Variovorax terrae: one gene and its partner. The protein of the gene in region 2 interacts with the protein of the main gene of each other region in a pairwise test. Links are inferred from orthologs where the notes say so. Each region holds a gene or a part of one and is shown on either strand. Other genes may lie near its edges. The genes, in order: MMF98_RS15580 and dnaA.

Region 1 (10,297 bases), on a different replicon or contig from region 2:
GGCGTGCCGGCGACCAGGTCGGCGAGGTCGATGACGGGGATGTCGTCCAGCTCGACGGACTTCGCGTCGGCATAGGCGGTGGATGAAGAGGTGGTGGGGCTCAAGGGATGTCTCCTGATGAGGGGCGGGCGTTACAGCCGTTCCCTCCACCCGTACGCGGGCGTGCTGCTGCTCGGGTAGCCGAAGTTGCGCGGCTCCAGGCCCGACTGAAACCACTTGACGAAGGTATAGACGTCGTACACCGGGATGCCCAGCTCGTTCTGCAGGCGCCAGGAATACGGCGCCATGTTGTGGCACTCCAGCACCAGGGCGCCAACGTCGGGGTGGCGGTCGCGCATCTCGTAGCCGGCGGCCAGCACTTCTTGCTCCGCGAGGGCGTAGTCCATCTCCATCTCGTCACCGAGCAGGACGCGGGTGAACTCGCGGCCGTTCTCGGTGCCCACGATCGGCGTGTCCAGCGGCGCACCCACGGCAGTGAGGTGCTCAGCGTCCAGCCGCTGCGCCTGCACGGTGAGCACGCCCACGCGCTTGCCGGCTGGCAGCAGGGCCTGCACCAGCGGAATCTGCATCAGCGACGAGCTTGCCACCGGCACGCCAGTGTGCGCCGCGAGCTGCTTCTGGAAAATGCCCAGGAAGCCGCCGGTGGTGGTGATGCCGTCGGCGCCTTCGCGCACCAGCTCGGCCGCCGCCTCGAGGAAGGCCGGGCCCAGCCCCTTCCCCTTCTCGTGCACCACGACGCGGGCCGTGGCGCCCTTGACCACCTTGTACAAAACCGGGAACGGCCAGGTGGCGGCGTGGCCGGTGTCGCCCGGCACGCGCGGCCACTTCGTCTCCAGCATCAGGATGCCGACACGTGCGCCGTACACGGTCTTGCCGCCGCGCGCTTTTCTCGAAACCATCGATTTCTCCATTTTTCAAGTACTCCGAATTCGTTCCGCCCTACTTCGGCGAAAGGTCCACCACCTTGGAGAGTTCGCGCCAGCGCGCGCTATCCTCGGCGATCATTTGCTGGAACTGGTCGATGCTGCCGCCCTTGACCTCCAGCCCCTGCGGCTCCAGCCGCTTTTTCATGTCGGGCGTGCCCAGCAGCGCGTTCACCTCGCGCGACATGAAGTCGACGACCGGTTGCGGCGTGCCGCGTGGCGCCATCAGCCCGATCCACAGCTTGGCGACAACCTGGGGCAGGCCGGCTTCCGCGAAGGTGGGAACGTCGGGCAGCGACTCGAGCCGCTTCTCGGCGGCCACCGCGATCGGGCGCACCCTGCCGCTGTCGACCATGGAACGCGCCGAACTCACGTAAGTGAAGAGCAGCGGCACCTGGCCGCTGGCCAGGTCGGGCAGGGCCATGCTGGCGCCCTTGTAGGGAACGGCCGTGAACTTCACCTTGGCCTCCTTGGCCAGCAGTTCCATGGCGAGGTGCGAGACGCTGCCCGAGCCGGTGTGCGCGAAGTTCACCGCGCCTGGCATCGAGCGCGCCTTGGCGAGCACGTCCTGCACGGTGCGGTAGGGCGAGTTGACGCCCGCGTACAGCACCGCCGAACTGTCCACGATGTGGACGATGGGCGCGAGGTCCCGCTCGGGGTTGTAGGGCAGCGACGGGTAGACGTAGGGTGCCACCGAGATCTGGCCGTTGCTCGCCAGCAGCAGCTGGTAGCCGTCGTTCGGCGCGCGGGCGATCTGCTGCGTGGCGATGGTGCCGCCGGCCCCGCCGAGGTTATCGATCACCCAAGGCTGGCCGGTGGTGCGCTGAAAGGCCTCGCCCAGCGGCCGGCCCACCGCGTCGAGCGCGCCGCCGGCAGCGAACGGGATCAGCACGCGGATCGGTTTGGCCGGGTAGCTGCGGGCTTGAGCGAAGACCAACCCCATCGCGAGGGCCAGCGCAATGGCAACGGCGATGGCGGCGGAACGGCGGGATGTCACGCGAAGACGGTTCAACATCAGGTACTCCGAATCAAACGAGCGAAGAGGCACACTCTAGGTTTTTGCCGGGCATCAGTCTTGCGACATCTCGGAACAGGAGTTTTCCGAAAATAGAAAGGCCGGCCTGCCGCCAGGTATCCACCATGTCACCTGCTCTGAACCTCGATCTCGTCTCCCTGCGCATCTTCGTGCTCGTCTGCGAAGCCGGCAGCCTTTCGCGCGTAGCTCAGCAAGAGGCGCTGGTGGTCTCCGCGATCAGCAAGCGCATCGCACAGCTGGAAGACCGCGTGGGCACCCGCCTGCTTGATCGGCGCATGTCTGGCGTGGCGCCCACCCCGTCGGGCCTCACGCTGCTGGAGCATGCCCGGGCGATGCTGGCGATCATGGACGACATCGAGCGCGACATCGTGGCGCGGGCGCGCCTGCCTCAAGGCCAGGTCCGCGTATTCGCCGCGGCCGCCGCGCTGGCCGAACAGGTGCCCGAAGACGTCGCGGAATTTCTCACTGCCGTCGGGCACGAAGGCATTCGCGTGTCCGTCGAGGAGCGGTTGAGTCATGCCGTGGTCGAGGGCGTGCGCAGCGGCGCCGCAACGCTCGGCATTTGCTGGGACGTGGTCGACAGCGGCGCCCTCCACGCAGTGCCCTACCGCACCGACCATTTGGGGTTGGTGGTGCCCGACGGCCACCCGCTGGCCGGGCGCGAGGCCGTCCGCTTCAGCGAAACCCTGCCGTACGACCACATCGGCTTGCCCGCGGCCAGCAACTTTCAGACGACGCTGCGCGACGCCGCCCGCGTCTCGGCAGAGGGCCTGCACTACCGTGCGGTCGTGGAAACCTTTGAAGCCGCCGCGCGGCTTGCGCGCGCTGGCGTCGGGGTCGCCGTCGTCCCGCGCGAGGTTGCCTTCAAGGCCTTGCCGCAGGAAGCCCGGCAGCGTGGCTTCGTGCCGCTGTCCGATGGCTGGGCCACGCGCCGCTTCATCATCTGCTGCCGCAGCCGCGACCAGCTGAGCGTTGCTGCAGGCATGTTGTTCGACTTCATGGCCAGCCGCGGGGACTCGCTGTGAAGGCTCAAGAGGTTGTCTCTGTTCATCCGAGTCGAGTGCGCGCAAGTGGCTGGGCCGCTACCTGGCACTGGGGCTGGCTGGCCTGGCCTGGACTTCAAGGGGTCTGACCCCAGCGAAGCTGCACGGGCTTCAACGTCCGCGGGCCTGGTGCGGCACCACCGTGTGGCGCTTGGGGCCGTGCTGGCCGGCAGGCGCGCCGCCATGGCGGTGCTGCGGGTCCGCGGCCGTGGCGGGCGGGGCGGACCGGCCATCAGGCGGGCTGACCTGGCCCGGCGGCTGAACGGAGAACAGGGCGCGGTACTGTGCGACCAGTGCGCTCCAGCCCGGGCTGGCCCAGATCGCCAGCAGGACGACCAGGACGAACAGAATGGCGACGAATGTCATCTCCATGGCGTACCTCCATCGGAAACGCGAACGAACCTCCCGTGCCTGGCCCCATCCTACGCCGATTCAGGGCGCCGGGGTTCGCTGTTTTTCAGGGCCAGGGCCTGTTCGTACAAGGTGTTGCGGGGAGCGCCGGTGATGTCGGCCGCCAGCTTCACGGCGGTCTTCAGTGGCAGCTCCTGCAGCAGCAGCGCGAGCACGCGCTCGCCGTCCGCCGCGGCGGGCGCGGCCGGCGCCGGGTGCAGCACCAGCACGAATTCGCCGCGCGTGCGGCTGGCCTCGGCGGCCAGCCAGGCCGGCAGCTCGGCGGCTGCCACGTCGGTGATCTGCTCGAACTGCTTGGTCATTTCCCGCCCGACCGTGAGCTTGCGCCCGCCCAGCGCCGCCAGGGCCTGGGCGAGGGCTTCGATGCGGTGCGGCGCCTCCAGCAGCACCACGGCGCGCGTCTCCTGCGCCAGCGCCAGCACGGCGGTCTCGCGTTCGGTCGTCTTGGCCGGCAGGAAGCCGGCAAACACGAAGCCGCTGCCCTCGGCCACGCCCGCCACGCTGAGCGCGGTGGTCACGCTGCTGGCGCCGGGCAGGGGCACTACCGGCTGCGCGGCCGCGCGCACGGCGGCAACCAGCCGCGCCCCGGGATCGCTCACGGCGGGGGTGCCCGCATCGCTGGCATAGGCGATGCGCTGGCCCTGCTGCAGCCGTTCGACGATGGTTTGCGCCGCCTGCGCCTCGTTGTGCTGGTGCACGGCGATCAGTTGCGAGGCCGTCTTGTCGATGCCGTAGGCGCGCAGCAGCGCCTGGGTGTGGCGCGTGTCCTCGCAGGCCACCGCATCCGCCAGGCCGAGCACGTGCAGCGCCCGCAGCGTGATGTCGGCCAGGTTGCCGATCGGCGTGGCCACCACGTACAGTGCGCCGTGCGGATAATGCTGCGAGGCCGCCGCTTCGCGCGCGGCGTGCAGGGCGGAGGCAAAAGAAGCGCTCAATGGAATTCCTCAAAAAGATCGCCGGCCTGTCCCGGCCGGCCACCACCAAGCAGGCGGGCGACGCCGCTGAAGACCAGGCATTGGCCTACCTGCAGGTTGCCGGGCTGCGGCTGCTGGAGCGCAATTATCGGACGCCCGGGCGCGGCGGCGGCGAAATCGACCTCATCATGCGCGAGCGCGACGGCACGCTGGTGTTCGTGGAGGTGCGCCGGCGCTCGCATGCGTCGCATGGCGGCGCGGCGGCGAGCGTGGGCCGGGTCAAGCAGCGCCGCATCGTCTTCGCGGCCCGGCACTACCTGATGCGCCTGCGCGAGCCGCCGCCCTGCCGCTTCGACGTGGTGGTGGTGGAAGACGGCATCGAGTGGCTGCGCGCGGCCTTTGACGCGGCATGAGGTTTTTCATGGGCATACATCCGGTTTCACAGGCCGCGGTTATCATCACTCTCCATGCTTGAGCAACGCATCCAACAGCACTTTATCGACAGCGCCGACCTGAAGTACCAATCGGCCCAGGTCCTGAGCAAGCCCGTTGCGGCCGCCGTGCAGGCGATCCTGGCCTGCGTCACCAGCGGAGGCAAGGTGCTGGCCTGCGGCAATGGCGGCTCGGCCGCCGATGCGCAGCATTTCGCCGCCGAATTCGTGGGTCGTTTCGAGCGCGAGCGGCCCGAGCTGGGCGCGATCGCGCTGACCACGGACACCTCCATCCTCACCGCGATTGCCAACGACTACGACTACAACGTCATCTTCTCCAAGCAGGTGCGCGCGCTGGGGCAGGCCGGCGACGTGCTGCTGGCGTTCTCCACCAGCGGCAATTCGGCCAATGTGCTGGCTGCCATCGAGGCCGCCCATGAGCGCGAGATGACCGTGGTGGCGCTGACCGGCAAGGGCGGCGGCAAGATGGGCAGTGCCCTGCGCGAAACCGACGTGCATGTCTGCGTGCCCCATGACCGCACCGCCCGCATCCAGGAGGTGCATCTTCTGGTCCTTCACTGCATCTGCGACGGCGTGGATGCGCAACTACTCGGAGAACAGGAAGTCCCAACATGAAATTCAATGCAAAGCGCCTGGTCCTGGCGATGCTGGCTGCGGCCAGCCTGGGCGGTGGTTTGACGGCCTGCGTGCCGCTGGTGGTGGGGGGGGCTGTCGTGGGCGGCTCGCTGATGGCCACCGATCGCCGCACTTCCGGCGCCCAGGTGGAAGACGAGGGCATCGAGCTGCGTGCCAACAACCGCGTGCGCGAGAACCTGGGCGACCGCGCCCACGTGAACGTGACCAGCTACAACCGCCAGGTGCTGCTGACCGGGGAAGTGCCCACCGCGCAGGACAAGCAGCTGGTGGAGCAGGTGGTGTCGCGCGTGGAGAATGTGCGCGCCATCGTCAACGAGCTGGGCGTGATGGGCAATTCCACGCTGACGCAGCGCTCCTCCGACTCGCTCGTGACGGGCAAGGTCAAGGCCTCGCTGGTCGACGCCAAGGATATCTACGCCAATGCCTTCAAGGTGGTGACCGAGCGCGGCACGGTCTACCTGATGGGGCGTGTGACGCAGCGCGAGGCCGACCGCGCCACCGAGATCACCCGGGGGGTGAGCGGCGTGCAGCGCGTGGTCCGGGTCTTTGAAATCATCACCGAGGAAGAGCTGAAGAACATGCTGCCGCAGCCGGCCAAGCCGGGGCAGGGCAGCACGCCGCCCAATAGTTGAGAAAACAGGCTGGGGTCCAGGCCAGCCGGACGCCGGGTGCTATTGAATAGATAGCACCCGGTTTTTCATTTGAGGCGCCGGATCAGGCTGGACGTGTCCCAGCGCTGGCCGCCCAGGGCCTGCACATCGGCGTAGAACTGGTCCACCAGCGCCGTCACGGGCAGGCGCGCACCATTGCGCTTGGCCTCGTCGAACACCAGGCCGAGGTCCTTGCGCATCCAGTCCACCGCGAACCCGAAGTCGAACTGGCCCGCGATCATGGTCTTGCCGCGGTTGTCCATCTGCCAGCTCTGCGCCGCGCCCTTGCCGATCACGTCGAGCACCTGGGCCATGTCCAGCCCGGCGTTCTGGCCGAAGGCGATGGCCTCGCTCAAGGCCTGCACCAGCCCGGCGATGCAGATCTGGTTGACCATCTTGGTGAGCTGGCCAGCGCCACTGTCGCCCAGGCGCGTGAAGGCCCGCGAGAAGGCCATGCCGACCGGCTTGGCTGCGTCGAACGCCGCCGCGTCGCCGCCGCACATCACCGTGAGCAGGCCGTTCTGCGCGCCGGCCTGGCCGCCCGAGACCGGGGCGTCGACGAACTGCAGGCCGAGTTGCCGGCCGGCGGCATACAGTTCGCGCGCCACGTCGGCGGAGGCCGTGGTGTGGTCCACGAAGATCGCGCCGGCCTTCATGCCGGCGAAGGCGCCGTCGGGCCCGAGCACCACGCTGCGCAGGTCGTCGTCGTTGCCGACGCAGCAGAACACGATCTCGGCGCCGGACGCGGCCTCGCGCGGCGTCGGCGCCGTGCGGCCCCGGAACTCGCCGGCCCAGGCCGCGGCCTTGGCCGCGCTGCGGTTGTAGACCGTGACCTGGTGTCCCGCCAGCGCGAGGTGGCCGGCCATCGGAAAGCCCATCACGCCCAGGCCGAGGAAGGCCACCGGGCGCGCGGGCGTGGGTTCGTAGATGCGGGAGTTGGTGCTGTTCATGGTGTGCGGATCAGAAAACAAACGAAGGGGAGGGCATCGCAGAAGTATGCACCTCCGCCATGCATGCCTTCCCGCCGCAAAGAGGGAGGAGGCAAGGCGCCGCGGCGTGCGGCGCCTGGGAGTCAGACAATCGCGAGGTGCTCGGTGCCGGCGGCCAGATCCTGGGTCTTGGCGCGCTGGCTGTTGAGCTTGATCTGCAGCCGCAGGTCGTTCACCGAATCGGCGTTGCGCAGCGCATCCTCATAGGTGATGAGGTTGCTCTCGTAGGCGTCGTACAGCGCCTGGTCGAAAGTCTGCATCCCGAGGTTGCGGCTCTTCTTCATGATCTCCTTGATCTCGGAGACTTCGCCCTTGAAGATCAGGTCGGAGATCAGCGGCGTGTTGAGCATGATCTCCACGGCCGCCGCGCGGCCCTTGCCGTCCTGCTTGGGCACCAGGCGCTGCGAGATCATGGCCTTGAGGTTGAGCGAGAGGTCCATCAGCAGCTGGGCGCGGCGCTCCTCGGGGAAGAAGTTGATCACGCGGTCGAGGGCCTGGTTGGCGCTGTTGGCGTGCAGCGTGGCCAGGCACAGGTGGCCGGTTTCGGCGAAGGCCACCGCGTGCTCCATGGTCTCGCGGTCGCGGATCTCGCCCATCAGGATCACGTCGGGCGCCTGGCGCAGCGTGTTCTTGAGCGCGGCCTCCCAGCTGTCGGTGTCGAGGCCGACCTCGCGCTGGGTGACCACGCAGTTCTTGTGCGGGTGCACGAATTCCACCGGGTCCTCGATCGTGATGATGTGGCCGTAGGAGTTCTCGTTGCGCCAGTCCATCATGGCGGCCAGCGTGGTCGACTTGCCCGAGCCGGTGGCCCCCACCAGGATGCACAGGCCGCGCTTGGACATCACCACTTCCTTGAGCACCTGCGGCACGCCCAGGCCGTCGATGGTCGGCAGAATGGCCGGGATCACCCGCATCACCATGCCGACCTTGCCCTGCTGCACGAAGGCGTTGACGCGGAAGCGCCCGACGCCGGGCGGCGAGATCGCGAAATTGCACTCCTTGGTGCGCTCGAATTCGGCGGCCTGCTTGTCGTTCATGATCGAGCGCGCCAGGGCCAGCGTGTGGGCGGCGGTCAGCGGCTGCGGCGACACCTTGGTGACCTTGCCGTCCACCTTCATGGCCGGGGGGAAGTCGCCGGTAATGAACAGGTCGCTGCCGTTGCGGCTGATCATCAGTTTGAGCAGGTCGTTGATGAACTTGCTGGCCTGATCGCGTTCCATGTCGTTTCCTCGATTCTGGCGCTAGGATTTCTGGTCCGTCAGGCGGGCGCTGACCACCCGCAGACGCAGGGAGAGCTTGCGGGCCAGCAGTCCGATCAGGCTGGCGGCCAGCGGCGCGTCGGCCGACATCATCTCGTCGAGCGCATCGGCGCTGAGCACGGCGATTTCGCACTCGTTGAGCGAGGTGCACAGCGAGAAGCGCATGCCGCTGTCGAGCAGCGACATCTCGCCCAGGATGTCGCCCGGCCGGGCCTCGGTCAGCCGCAGCTGCTCGCCCCAGGGCTGCACCCGGTCCACCGCGATGGTGCCGCTCAGCAGCACGATCATGAAGTTGCCGTACTCGTCCTGGCGGATGACATCGCGCTCGGCCGGCACGGTGGCGAAATCGAAGAACTGCTCCAGCCGCGACACGCCGTTTGCGGCCAGCCGGCTCATGTACTTGTCCTTGGCCCACAGCGCCTGCAGCAGCTTGGAGCCGCGCGAGGCGGACAGCCGCTTGGCGCCGATCTCGTTGGCGCGCGCTTCCCAGGGCACCAGCATCGACGGATCGACGCCCAGGTCCGCGAACGCGGTGGTGAACAGCAGGGAGTCGGGCTTGTCCTCGTCCGGGCTGTGCGGGGTGGCCCGTTTGAGAAGTCCGAGGATACCTTTCATGGAATGCTCCAGTGGCGAGGGCCGTCGCGCGGGGTCAGCCCGGGAAGTTTTCGGGCGTCTTGGCCTTGCCGCGGGCTTCGGCCGGACTGATCATGTTGCGTTTGACCAGCTCGGTCAGATTCTGGTCCAGCGTCTGCATGCCGAAGCTGTTGCCGGTCTGGATGGCCGAGTACATCTGGGCCACCTTGGCCTCGCGGATCAGGTTGCGGATGGCGCTGGTGCCGAGCATGATTTCGTGCGCCGCCACGCGGCCGGAGCCGTCCTTGGTCTTGCACAGCGTCTGCGAGATCACGGCCTGCAGCGATTCCGAGAGCATCGAGCGCACCATCTCCTTCTCTTCGGCCGGGAACACGTCGATGATCCGGTCGATGGTCTTGGCGGCGCTGGAGGTGTGCAGCGTGCCGAACACCAGGTGGCCGGTTTCGGCCGCCGTCATGGCCAGGCGGATGGTTTCCAGATCCCGCATTTCGCCCACCAGGATCGCGTCCGGGTCCTCGCGCAGCGCGGACTTCAGCGCGGCGGCGAAGCTCAGCGTCATGGGGCCGACTTCGCGCTGGTTGATCAGGCACTTCTTGGATTCGTGCACGAACTCGATCGGGTCTTCCACCGTGAGGATGTGGCCGTACTCGGTTTCGTTGAGGTAGTTGACCATGGCCGCCAGCGTGGTCGACTTGCCCGAGCCCGTGGGGCCGGTCACCAGCACCAGGCCGCGCGGCTTGAGCGCGAGGTCGCCGAAGATCTTGGGCGCGTTGAGCTGCTCGAGCGTGAGGATCTTGCTCGGAATGGTCCGGAACACGGCGGCCGCGCCGCGGTTCTGGTTGAAGGCGTTGACGCGAAAGCGCGCGAGGCCGTCGATCTCGAACGAGAAGTCGCACTCCAGGAACTCTTCGTACTGCTTGCGCTGGCCGTCGTTCATGATGTCGTACACCATGCCATGCACCTGCTTGTGGTCCAGCGGGTCCACATTGATGCGCCGCACGTCGCCATGGACGCGAATCATCGGAGGGAGCCCGGCGGAGAGGTGCAGATCGGAAGCCTTGTTCTTGACACTGAATGCCAGCAGCTGGGTGATGTCCACGAATCCCTCGAGGTTTGGTATGGTTAGGGCGATTATGACCATGATTCGGGACAACCTCCAGCGTGTTCACGCGCGCATCGCCGCCGCGTGCAAGACCGCCGGGCGCGGGGCGGACGAGGTGATGCTGCTGGCCGTCTCCAAGACCTTCGGGCCCGAGGCCGTGCGCGAGGCGCATGCGGCGGGGCAGCGCGCCTTCGGCGAGAACTACATCCAGGAGGCCGTCGACAAGATCGGCGCCCTGCGCGACCTGCCGCTGGAGTGGCACTGCATCGGCCCGATCCAGAGCAACAA
Region 2 (9,739 bases):
GGCCACTAGGCTGAGCTGCTGGCCCTCGGCCACGAACAGGATGCCGTTGAGGTAGTAGCGGATGTCGTGCACGGCCATCGCGAAGCTCACCTGGTTCAGCAGGTCTTTCAGCGTCTTCTGCGGCACGCTGAACACGGGGCCGAAGTTGGCGGCCTCCTGCACCAGCGGAAAGTCTTCGGCCGGCAGCGTCTGCAGCGTGAACTTGCTCTTGCCGCCCTTGAGGATCAGCTTGTTCTGGCTCGACTCCAGGCTCACGGTCTGGTCGGCCGGCATGGTGCGCAGGATGTCGATGAGCTTGCGCGCGCCCACGGTGGTGGTGAAGTTGCCGGCATCGCCGTCCAGCTCGGCCGTGGTGCGGATCTGGATCTCCAGGTCGCTGGTGGTGAGCTGCACCGAGCCGCCGGTCTTGCGGATCAGCACGTTGGCCAGGATGGGCAGGGTGTGCCGCCGCTCCACGATGCCCGCGACCGACTGCAAAACCGAGAGAACCTTGTCTTGTGTTGCCTTCAGAACAATCATGTCAACCTCTTCTTGATTTCTTTAATTCAAATGAGTCGTAGTAGATAAGGCGCGCGCGGCGCTGTGGACTTCGCCATTTTCGCCTGTTTTATCAAGCACTTGGCCCCCAGCGAAGCCTGTGCACAGCCCTGCTTCCGGGTTGTCGCGGCCCGGTGGACACTTCCGCGCCGGCGCCCGGGCATGTGGACAACCGGGCCGTTGTGCCGGAACTGTCCCCAGGCTTGCCCGAACCGCGCTGCGGGTCGTGGGAGTTGATGGCGGTTTCATGATGAGGTCAGCCCTTCAGCGTCTGTTCGAGGACGTGCAGCTGCTGGTTGAGCTCGGTCAGTTGCTGGCGCTCGCCGGAGATCTTGCGCACGGCGTGCAGCACCGTGGTGTGGTCGCGCCCGCCGAACAATTCTCCGATTTCCGGAAGGCTTTTCTGTGTCAGTTCCTTGGCCAGGTACATCGCAATCTGCCGCGGGCGGGCAATGGAGGCCGGCCGCTTCTTGGAGTACATGTCGGCGACCTTGATCTTGTAGTAGTCGGCCACCGTCTTCTGGATGTTCTCGACCGAGATCTGGCGGTTCTGGATGCTCAGCAGGTCGCGCAGCGCCTCGCGCGCCAGCATGATCGAGATTTCCTTCTGGTTGAAGCGCGAATAGGCCAGGATCTTGCGCAGCGCGCCCTCGAGCTCGCGCACGTTGGAGCGCACGTTCTTGGCCACGAAGAAGGCCACTTCCTCGGGCATCTCGGCGCCCTCGGCGCGCGCCTTGCTGATCAGGATGGCCACGCGCATCTCGAGCTCGGGCGGCTCGATCGCCACCGTCAGGCCCGAGTCGAAGCGCGACACCAGGCGCTCGTGGATGTCGGCCAGGCCCTTGGGATAGGTGTCGCTGGTCATCACGATGTGCGATTTCTTGGCCAGCAGCGCCTCGAAGGCGTTGAAGAACTCTTCCTGGGTGCGGTCCTTGTTGGCGAAGAACTGCACGTCGTCGATCAGTAACAGATCGAGGGAGTGGTAACGCTCCTTGAACTCGTCGAAGGTCTTGCGCTGGTAGGCCTTAACCACATCTGAAACAAATTGTTCGGCGTGGATGTAGAGAACTTTCGCGTCGGGCCGGTCGGCCAGCAGCCGGTTGCCCACCGCGTGCATCAAGTGGGTCTTGCCCAGGCCGACGCCGCCGTAGATGAACAGCGGGTTGTAAAGCTGGCCCGGCGTGCCGGCCACGTGCATGGCCGCGGCGCGCGCCATGCGGTTGGCCGTGCCCTCCACCAGGGTGTCGAAGGTCAGTGCCGTGTTGAGCCGGTTCTTGAACACGGCCTGGGCGTTTTCCTCGCCCAGGCCGGCCGGCTCGGGCGCCACGCCGATCTCGGCATAGGTGGGGGCTACAAACGTCTTGGCAGGTGCTTCGCGGAGAGCAAGCGCTAACTCAAGTTGAAGAGGCTGGCCATACAGCCGCTCCAGGATGCCGGCGATGCGGCCGGCGTACTGGGCCCGGACCCAGTCGAGCTTGAAGCGGTTCGCCACGTACAGGGTGACCTTGGAGAGGTCGTCGGCGACCTGGGCCACCAGGGGCTTGATCCAGGTGTTGAACTGCTGTTCGGGCAATTCCTGGGCCAGCTGGTCGACGCAGGCCTGCCATAGGCTCTGGCCCGCATTCTGGCCGGCCGCAGCAGCCAGGCTGGGGTGGTATCCCTCGGTCATTATAGGTATCAGCTTCTGTGGATATTTTAAATTTGTCGAACCCTCCATTGTAATTTATCAAGGATTTATCCACAAGGCGGACGGCACGCCCGGGGTGCTCTTGCAACACACCGCAAATGCCTTGTAAGGCCTTGCCGGCATTCAGAAATTTTGCGATAATCATGGGTTTCCCTGATTGTTCAGGGCGATTTGAATCAAGGCCCCAGGCTTTTTGCCGCGTGCGGGGCCGGAAACTGAACCCTCAAGGAATTCACCATGAAACGCACCTACCAACCTTCCAAAGTTCGCCGCGCGCGTACCCACGGCTTCCTGGTCCGCATGAAGACCCGCGGCGGCCGTGCTGTGATCAACGCACGCCGCGCCAAGGGCCGCAAGCGCCTGGCTGCCTGAGCCCCAGGCTTTCAAAAGCTGGCGCACAGCTTCGGTGTGGCATCGACGTGCAGCGGCTGAAAACGCGGGCGCAGTTCCAGGCTGCCATGGCGGGAGGCACGGTGTCCCGCACAGCCCATTTCGCGCTGCATCGCTCGGAACTCGACACGCCGGCGCCGATCTCAACAGGGCCTGAGTCCATGCGACCGCAGGCCCTGTTTGCTGTGCGGGACGTCTGGATCGGGGCGATGACGCCCAAGCGCTGGGCCAAGCGCGCGGTGACCCGCAACGCCATCAAACGCCAGATCTACCACGTGAGCACCGATTTCGAAGCCCAGCTGCCCGCAGCCGCCCATGTGGTGCGCCTGCGCGCCGGCTTCGACCGCGCCCAGTTCATCAGCGCCACTTCAGAGCGGCTCAAGCAGGCCGTGCGCACCGAACTGCAGCAGCTGTTCAGCAAGGCGGCGCTCTCCGCCGGGCGGCCTGCATCATGATCCGGGCCGTCCTGATCACCCTGGTCAAGGGCTACCGCCTGCTGCTCAGCCCCTGGCTGGGCTCGGCCTGCCGCTTCGAGCCCACCTGTTCCGCCTATTCGCTGCAGGCGCTGGAGCGCCACGGCGCCGCCGCCGGCAGCTACCTCACGCTCAGGCGCCTGGTGCGCTGCCATCCCTGGTGCGAGGGCGGCTGCGACCCGGTGCCCGAGACCCCGTGGGCCCGCGCCCGCGCGGGCTCTGCGGCGCCCGGCGGCGATCCGGCGCAGCCCTCTCTTGAAAAGCCCCGGCTGTTCACCCAGCTGCTTTCTCCTTTTTCAGCAAAGAAGTCTTCATGAACGACATCCGCCGCACCATCCTGTGGGTGATATTTGGTTTCTCCATGGTTTTGCTGTGGGACCAATGGCAGGTCCACAACGGGCACAAGGCCACTTTCTTCCCCTCGCCGGCCAAGCCCGTGGCGGCGGCCAGCGCCCCGGCCGGCGCCTCCAGCGTGCCGGCCAGCAGCACCAGCATTGCCGGTGCCGCACCCCAGGCCGGGGTCGGCCAGGTGCCGGGCACGGCGGCCGCGCCGGCACCGGCGCACGAGCGCATCCAGGTCGACACCGACGTGCTGCACCTGACCTTCGACACCGAAGGCGGCTCGCTGATCCGCTCCGAATTCACCCGCTACGCCGACCTGACCGAGAAGGACAAGCCCTTCGTGCTGCTCGACGACAGCGCCTCGCGCGTCTACGTGGCGCAGACCGGCCTGATCGGCGGGGCCTATCCCACCCACAAGACGCCCATGGCCTTCAGCGGCGACCGCGCGCTCAAGGACGGCCAGGACGAACTCAGCGTGCGCTTCGAGTCGGCCGACCTCGGCGGCGTGAAGCTGGTCAAGACCTACACGCTCAAGCGCGGCTCCTACGCCATCGCCGTGAAGCATGACGTGGTGAACACCGGCAGCGCGCCGGTGTCGCCGCAGCTCTACCTGCAGCTGGTGCGCGACGGCAACAAGCCGGCCGGCGAGTCCTCGTTCTACTCCACCTTCACCGGCCCGGCGGTCTACACCGGCGCCAAGAAGTACCACAAGGTCGAGTTCAGCGACATCGAAAAAGGCAAGGCCGAGATCGACAAGGAATCCACCGACGGCTACGTCGCCATGGTGCAGCACTACTTCACCAGCGCCTGGCTGCTGGCCGACGGCATCAAGCGCGAGCTGTTCGTGCGCAAGGTCGACACCAACCTCTACGCCGTGGGCATGATCACGCCGGTGGACGCCATCGCGCCCGGCGCCAGCAAGACCGTGGAGGCGCGGCTGTTCGTCGGCCCGCAGGAAGAGAAGAAGCTCGAAGCCCTGGCGCCGGGCCTGGAACTGGTCAAGGACTACGGCTGGCTCACCATCCTGGCCAAGCCGCTGTACTGGCTGCTCGACAAGCTGCACGGCATGCTGGGCAACTGGGGCTGGTCCATCGTGGCGCTGGTGGTGCTGCTGAAGATCGCCTTCTACTGGCTCAACGCCAAGGCCTACGCCAGCATGGCCAAGATGAAGGCCATCAACCCCAAGGTCATGGAGATGCGCGAGCGCCTCAAGGACAGCCCGCAGCAGATGCAGCAGGAGATGATGAAGATCTACCGCGAGGAGAAGGTCAACCCGATGGGCGGCTGCTTCCCGATCGCGATCCAGATCCCGGTGTTCATCGCGCTGTACTGGGTGCTGCTGTCCACCGTGGAGATGCGCAATGCGCCCTGGGTGTTGTGGATCCACGACCTGTCCGCGCCCGACCCGTTCTTCATCCTGCCGCTGGTGATGACCGGCACCTCGCTGCTGCAGACCTGGCTCAACCCCACGCCGCCAGACCCGATGCAGGCCAAGCTGATGTGGATCATGCCGCTGGCCTTCAGCGTGATGTTCTTCTTCTTCCCCTCGGGCCTGGTGCTGTACTGGCTGACCAACAACGTGCTGTCGATCGCGCAGCAGTGGTTCATCAACAAGCGCCTGGGTGTCCTGGGCAAGTAAGCCCACCCACGCAACAAGAGGGCCGCTTGCAGCGGCCCTTTTTATTGGAAGATACGCCCATGCTGCCGCGCCACGCCGACCCCATTGCCGCCATCGCCACCGCGCCCGGGCGCGGGGCCGTGGGCATTGTGCGCGTGAGCGGCAAGCAGCTGGGCGCGCTGGTCCCGGCGCTGTGCGGCCGCGCGCTGAAGGCGCGCGAGGCCAGCTACGGGCCGTTCCGCGCGGCCGACGGCGCGCCGATCGACCATGGACTGGCCATCCACTTTCCCGCGCCGCACTCCTACACCGGCGAGGACGTGTTGGAGCTGCAGGCCCATGGCGGGCCGGTGGTGCTGCAGCTGCTGCTGGCGCGCTGCATCGAGGCCGGTGCCGAAACCGATCCGGCCACGGGCCGGCCGCGCCTGGCGGGCCTGCGCGTGGCGCAGCCCGGCGAGTTCACCGAGCGCGCCTTCCTCAACGACAAGATCGACCTCGCGCAGGCCGAGGCCATCGCCGACCTGATCGACGCCAGCACCGAAGCCGCGGCGCGCAGCGCCAGCCGCTCGCTGTCGGGCGAGTTCTCGCGCGAGATCCACGCGCTGCGCGACGCGCTGATCCATCTGCGCATGCTGGTGGAGGCCACGCTCGATTTTCCGGAAGAGGAGATCGACTTCCTGCGCCAGGCCGATGCCCAGGGGCAGCTCGCGGGCCTGCAGCAGACCCTGGCCGGCGTGCTGCGCCGCGCGCGCCAGGGCGCGCTGCTGCGCGAGGGCATCAAGGTGGTGATCGCGGGCCAGCCCAACGCGGGCAAAAGCTCGCTGCTCAACGCGCTGGCGGGGGCCGAGCTGGCCATCGTCACGCCGATCCCCGGCACCACCCGCGACGTGGTGAGCCAGACCATCCAGATCGAGGGCGTGCCGGTCCATGTGATCGACACCGCCGGCCTGCGCGACAGCCATGACGAGGTCGAGAAGATCGGCATCGCGCGCGCCTGGGACCAGATCGAGCGCGCCGACGCCGTGCTGTTCCTGCACGACCTGACGCGTGCCGGTGCTATGGAATACATAGCAGCCGATGACCGCATCATGCGGACCCTGGCCGGAAAATTGCCCGAAAGCGTGCCCGTGGTCGAGGTCTGGAACAAAACCGACGCCGCCGCCGGCGCCGTGCCGGCGGGCGGCCTGGCGCTGTCGGCGCGCACCGGCGACGGGCTGGAGGCGCTGCGCCGCCGGCTGCTGGAGATCGCCGGCTGGCAGTCGGCGCCCGAGGGCGTCTACCTCGCACGCGAGCGCCACGTGCAGGCGCTGCGGCGCGTCGATGCCCACCTGATAGCGGCCACCGCCCACCTGGCCGCGCAGGCGCAGTCGCTCGACCTGCTGGCCGAGGAGCTGCGCCTGGCGCAGAACGCGCTTGGCGACATCACCGGCGAATTCAGCTCGGACGACCTGCTGGGCGTGATCTTTTCGAGCTTCTGCATCGGCAAATGAGACAGATCCATCCGCCCCCGCCCGGGCCGGTGTATCAGGTGTAAGCGGGCGTTAAAGACCCTTGTGCGGGCTCGGCGGCGACGATACCGTTGCGCCCATCATGAACGCCCCTCTCCCGACCCACCTCAAGTTCGACGTCCAGGGCCTGGCCCAGGCGATGGCGCACAACCATGCCGTCGACGGCTTCAAGCTCACGCTGACGCCGGCCCAGTGGGACATCCTGGCCAGCTACATGCAGCCGTTCGCGCTGATGCAGGGCCAGGTGCTGATCGAGCAGGGCGCGGTGGACCGCACGCTCTACGTGGTGGAGAGCGGCTCGCTGAGCGTGCACTACAAAGACGAGAAATCCCGCGTGCGCCTGGCCATCCTGGGCCCCGGCTCCGTGGTCGGTGAAGGCAGCTTCTTCTCGCACCTGCCGCGCAACGCCACGGTGCAGGCCGCCAGCCACAGCAAGGTCTGGAGCCTGACCCCGATCCGCTTCACCGAACTGGCCAACCGCCAGCCCTCGGTGGCGCTGGAAATCAGCCTGGGGCTGGGCGCGGTGGTCGCCAAGCGGCTGGTGAACCGGCCCAAGCGCGTGGCCGTGACCTGATCTGCTCCCAAAAGCAGAGCAGACCATCACCGCCGGGCCTGGACCTCGAGGTAAAAAGTACCCAAAAAAGGCGGTCTTCGCGTCCGCGAGGGCCCGCCGGGCGCCGCCCAGCCGCCTGCGCCCGCCCCTTGGAGCCCCGGGCCTCGTGAAAACCGAAGTAGTGACAACTATTTCACGAAAATGGAGCTCCCATCGGCGCGAAACCCGGATTTGCCGGCCGGTGAGAACGGTATTTGCAAGCATCGGGTTTTACACTGTCGCCGATGCCGCACCGGCACCGGCCGGCCGCGAATTCAAGAAAGCACACGCATGTCCCTGTTCCAGTGGTTCTCCCGAAAAAAGCCCGCCTTGCCAGTGCCGATGCCCGAAAGCTCAGGCCTGTCGCGGGTGGAAGCCACGCGGCCGGTGGCCTCGGCCAAGGCGGCAGGCGCCAAGATGCCGCCCGGCGGGACCGAGCATGCGGCCAACCGCAAGAGCGAGCGCATGGCGCGGCGCGAGCTGCTGTACAGCGTGGTGCGCGAGTCCATGGTGCGTGCCGGGGTGTTGTCTGCAAGCTACAAATTCAAGGTGCTGTCGCTGGACCAGCGCGGCCGCCAGTTCATGGTGATGATGGACCTGGCGCGCGGCTTCGCCGGCGAGCCCGCCCGCCTGGCCGAGATCGAGGCCATGATCGCCCAGAACGCCAAGTCGCGCTACGACATCGTGGTGACCGCGGTCTACTGGCGCATGAACGAGCATGTGGCCGTGGGCCAGGTGCAGGCGCGCGTGCCGGCGGCGTCGGCCCTGCCCCGGGTGTCACAGCCCGCGCCGCTGGGCGAGGCCGAGAGCCCGCGCGCGCGGCCCGCGGTCCCGCGCTTCGAGCCGATCCAGGAAGACGAAGTGGCCGCCTTCAAGCGCGCGCTCGCCGCCAGCGCGGTGCCGGCGGCTCCGGTGGCGGCTCCTGCTGCAGCGGCCACGGCCGCGGCGGCGGCTCTGCCGGCGGCCGCCGCGCTCGCGGCGCGGCCCAATGCCAGCCGCTACGCCCTGCTCACGGGCTATGAGGACACCGAGATGCCGGATCCCGATGCGCGCATGCCCGCGCTCAGCACCACGCAGTACGGCGACCTGAACTGAGAGACCGCCCGTCCCCAGCAGGGGGACGAGGCCGCGCGCGCCGCCAGGCGTCACGATCAAGGAGGAGAGACCATGAACGTACAACAACTGGTGAGCGCGATCGCCGCGCTGGACGCGCATGACGCGCTGCAGTGCCGGCTCACGCTGGAGGAGTGGCAGAAGATCGCGCCCTACCTGTCGATCCGTTTCCTGATCCCCGGCGAGCCCTTGATGCGCGAGGGCGACGCCGAGCGCGAGCTCTACATCCTGGCCGAAGGCGAGCTGCAGGTGACCCTGCAGGACACGGTCATCGCCACCCAGAAGCCCGGCGCGGTGGTGGGCGAAGGCACGTTCTTCTCCGGCCAGCCGCGCAGCGCCACCGTGGTGCCGTCGCAGCCCGGCGTGGCCTGGGCGCTGAGCTGGGAGCGGTTCGAGGCGCTGTCGCACAAGCAGCCGCGCCTGGCGCTGGACCTGGTGCGCAGCGTGGCCGCCGTGCTGGCCGTGCGCATGCGCGAAGCGCTGCTGGTCGGCCAGTTCACCTGAATTCTGGCCGAAATCGGCCGGAGGTCCAGATGCAGCGGTTCTCGGGCGCTATCAAAAAGAGAGCGACGGGATTGCTCAATGGCCCTCGAAATCGACCAGCGTGAACAGCGGCAGGCCGGCGGCGCGCAGCTTGCCGGAGCCGCCGAGTTCGGGCAGGTCGACGATGGCCGCGCCCTCCACCACCGTGGCGCCGAGCTTCTCGAGCAGCTTCTTGCCCGCCATCATGGTGCCGCCGGTGGCGATCAGGTCGTCGATCAGCAGCACGCGGTCGCCCGCCTTCACGGCGTCGGTGTGCAACTCCACCGTGGCGCTGCCGTATTCGAGCTCGTAGGTTTCCTCCACCGTGGTGAACGGCAGCTTGCCCTTCTTGCGGATCGGCACGAAGCCGACGTTGAGCTCGTAGGCCACCACGGCGCCCAGGATGAAGCCGCGCGCATCGAGCCCGGCCACCACGTCGGGCCGCATGCCGCGGCTCATGTAGCGGTGCACGAAGGCGTCGATCAGCACGCGGAACACCTGGGGGTCCTGCAGCAGCGGCGTGATGTCGCGGAACTGCACGCCCGGCGCCGGCCAGTCGGGCACGGTGCGGATGTGGTTCCGGAGGTAGGCGGAGGTGTCCATCGGGGGTTTATCCTTTCAATAGCTTCTGTTCGGCCACGGCCAGGGCTTCGGGCTTGCCCGACAGGACCAGCGTATCGCCTTCCTGCAGCAGCGTGGCGTCGTCCACGGCGGCGGCCTTGCCATCCTGGCGGCGCAGGCTCATGACGCGCGCGCCCAGCGCATGCAGCGCCAGCCGTTCCAGCGGGTGGCCCAGCGAGCGGGCGCTCGGCGGCAGCGTGAAGGTGCCCAGCCGCTCGTGGTCGCGCTCGTTGACGGTGTCGTCGTCGGCGCCGTGGAAGTAGCCGCGCAGCAGGTTGTAGCGCGCATCGCGCTGGTCCTGCACGATGCGGATCACGCGCCGCATCGGCACGCCCACCA

The links.
Region 1: the proteins of dnaA (region 2) and MMF98_RS15580 interact in binary tests that used the Escherichia coli proteins (3 or more experiments, as listed by UniProt). The link is inferred for Variovorax terrae from one-to-one orthologs.

Annotation. Positions count from the first base shown.
Region 1 is NZ_JALGBI010000002.1:48,850-59,146, forward strand. What follows is about bases 3,835-6,594. They hold MMF98_RS15580 (phosphoheptose isomerase), read left to right. Parts: upstream 3,835-4,794; coding sequence 4,795-5,394; downstream 5,395-6,594. Other genes in these bases: rsmI (16S rRNA (cytidine(1402)-2'-O)-methyltransferase), read right to left, coding at 3,835-4,348; MMF98_RS15575 (YraN family protein), read left to right, coding at 4,348-4,740; MMF98_RS15585 (BON domain-containing protein), read left to right, coding at 5,391-6,047; MMF98_RS15590 (NAD(P)-dependent oxidoreductase), read right to left, coding at 6,113-6,594. Outside these bases: MMF98_RS15545 (isopenicillin N synthase family dioxygenase), read right to left, coding at 1-104; MMF98_RS15550 (aspartate/glutamate racemase family protein), read right to left, coding at 132-899; MMF98_RS15555 (Bug family tripartite tricarboxylate transporter substrate binding protein), read right to left, coding at 940-1,938; MMF98_RS15560 (LysR family transcriptional regulator), read left to right, coding at 2,064-2,984; MMF98_RS15565 (hypothetical protein), read right to left, coding at 3,114-3,374; more of rsmI, read right to left, coding at 3,425-3,834; more of MMF98_RS15590, read right to left, coding at 6,595-7,015; MMF98_RS15595 (PilT/PilU family type 4a pilus ATPase), read right to left, coding at 7,138-8,274; MMF98_RS15600 (cyclic nucleotide-binding domain-containing protein), read right to left, coding at 8,296-8,928; MMF98_RS15605 (type IV pilus twitching motility protein PilT), read right to left, coding at 8,963-10,006; MMF98_RS15610 (YggS family pyridoxal phosphate-dependent enzyme), read left to right, coding at 10,041-10,297. UniProt on the Escherichia coli protein: Required for the timely initiation of chromosomal replication via direct interactions with the DnaA initiator protein.
Region 2 is NZ_JALGBI010000003.1:304,067-313,805, forward strand. Bases 1-2,895 are described here. They hold dnaA (chromosomal replication initiator protein DnaA), read right to left. Parts: upstream 2,207-2,895; coding sequence 794-2,206; downstream 1-793. Other genes in these bases: dnaN (DNA polymerase III subunit beta), read right to left, coding at 1-519; rpmH (50S ribosomal protein L34), read left to right, coding at 2,462-2,596; MMF98_RS20845 (ribonuclease P protein component), read left to right, coding at 2,644-2,895. In the rest of the region: more of MMF98_RS20845, read left to right, coding at 2,896-3,069; membrane protein insertion efficiency factor YidD, read left to right, coding at 3,066-3,404; membrane protein insertase YidC, read left to right, coding at 3,401-5,068; tRNA uridine-5-carboxymethylaminomethyl(34) synthesis GTPase MnmE, read left to right, coding at 5,128-6,534; MMF98_RS20865 (Crp/Fnr family transcriptional regulator), read left to right, coding at 6,635-7,126; MMF98_RS20870 (hypothetical protein), read left to right, coding at 7,436-8,239; MMF98_RS20875 (Crp/Fnr family transcriptional regulator), read left to right, coding at 8,312-8,761; MMF98_RS20880 (adenine phosphoribosyltransferase), read right to left, coding at 8,837-9,382; MMF98_RS20885 (monovalent cation:proton antiporter family protein), read right to left, coding at 9,390-9,739. UniProt on the Escherichia coli protein: Plays an essential in the initiation and regulation of chromosomal replication. Binds in an ATP-dependent fashion to the origin of replication (oriC) to initiate formation of the DNA replication initiation complex once per cell cycle.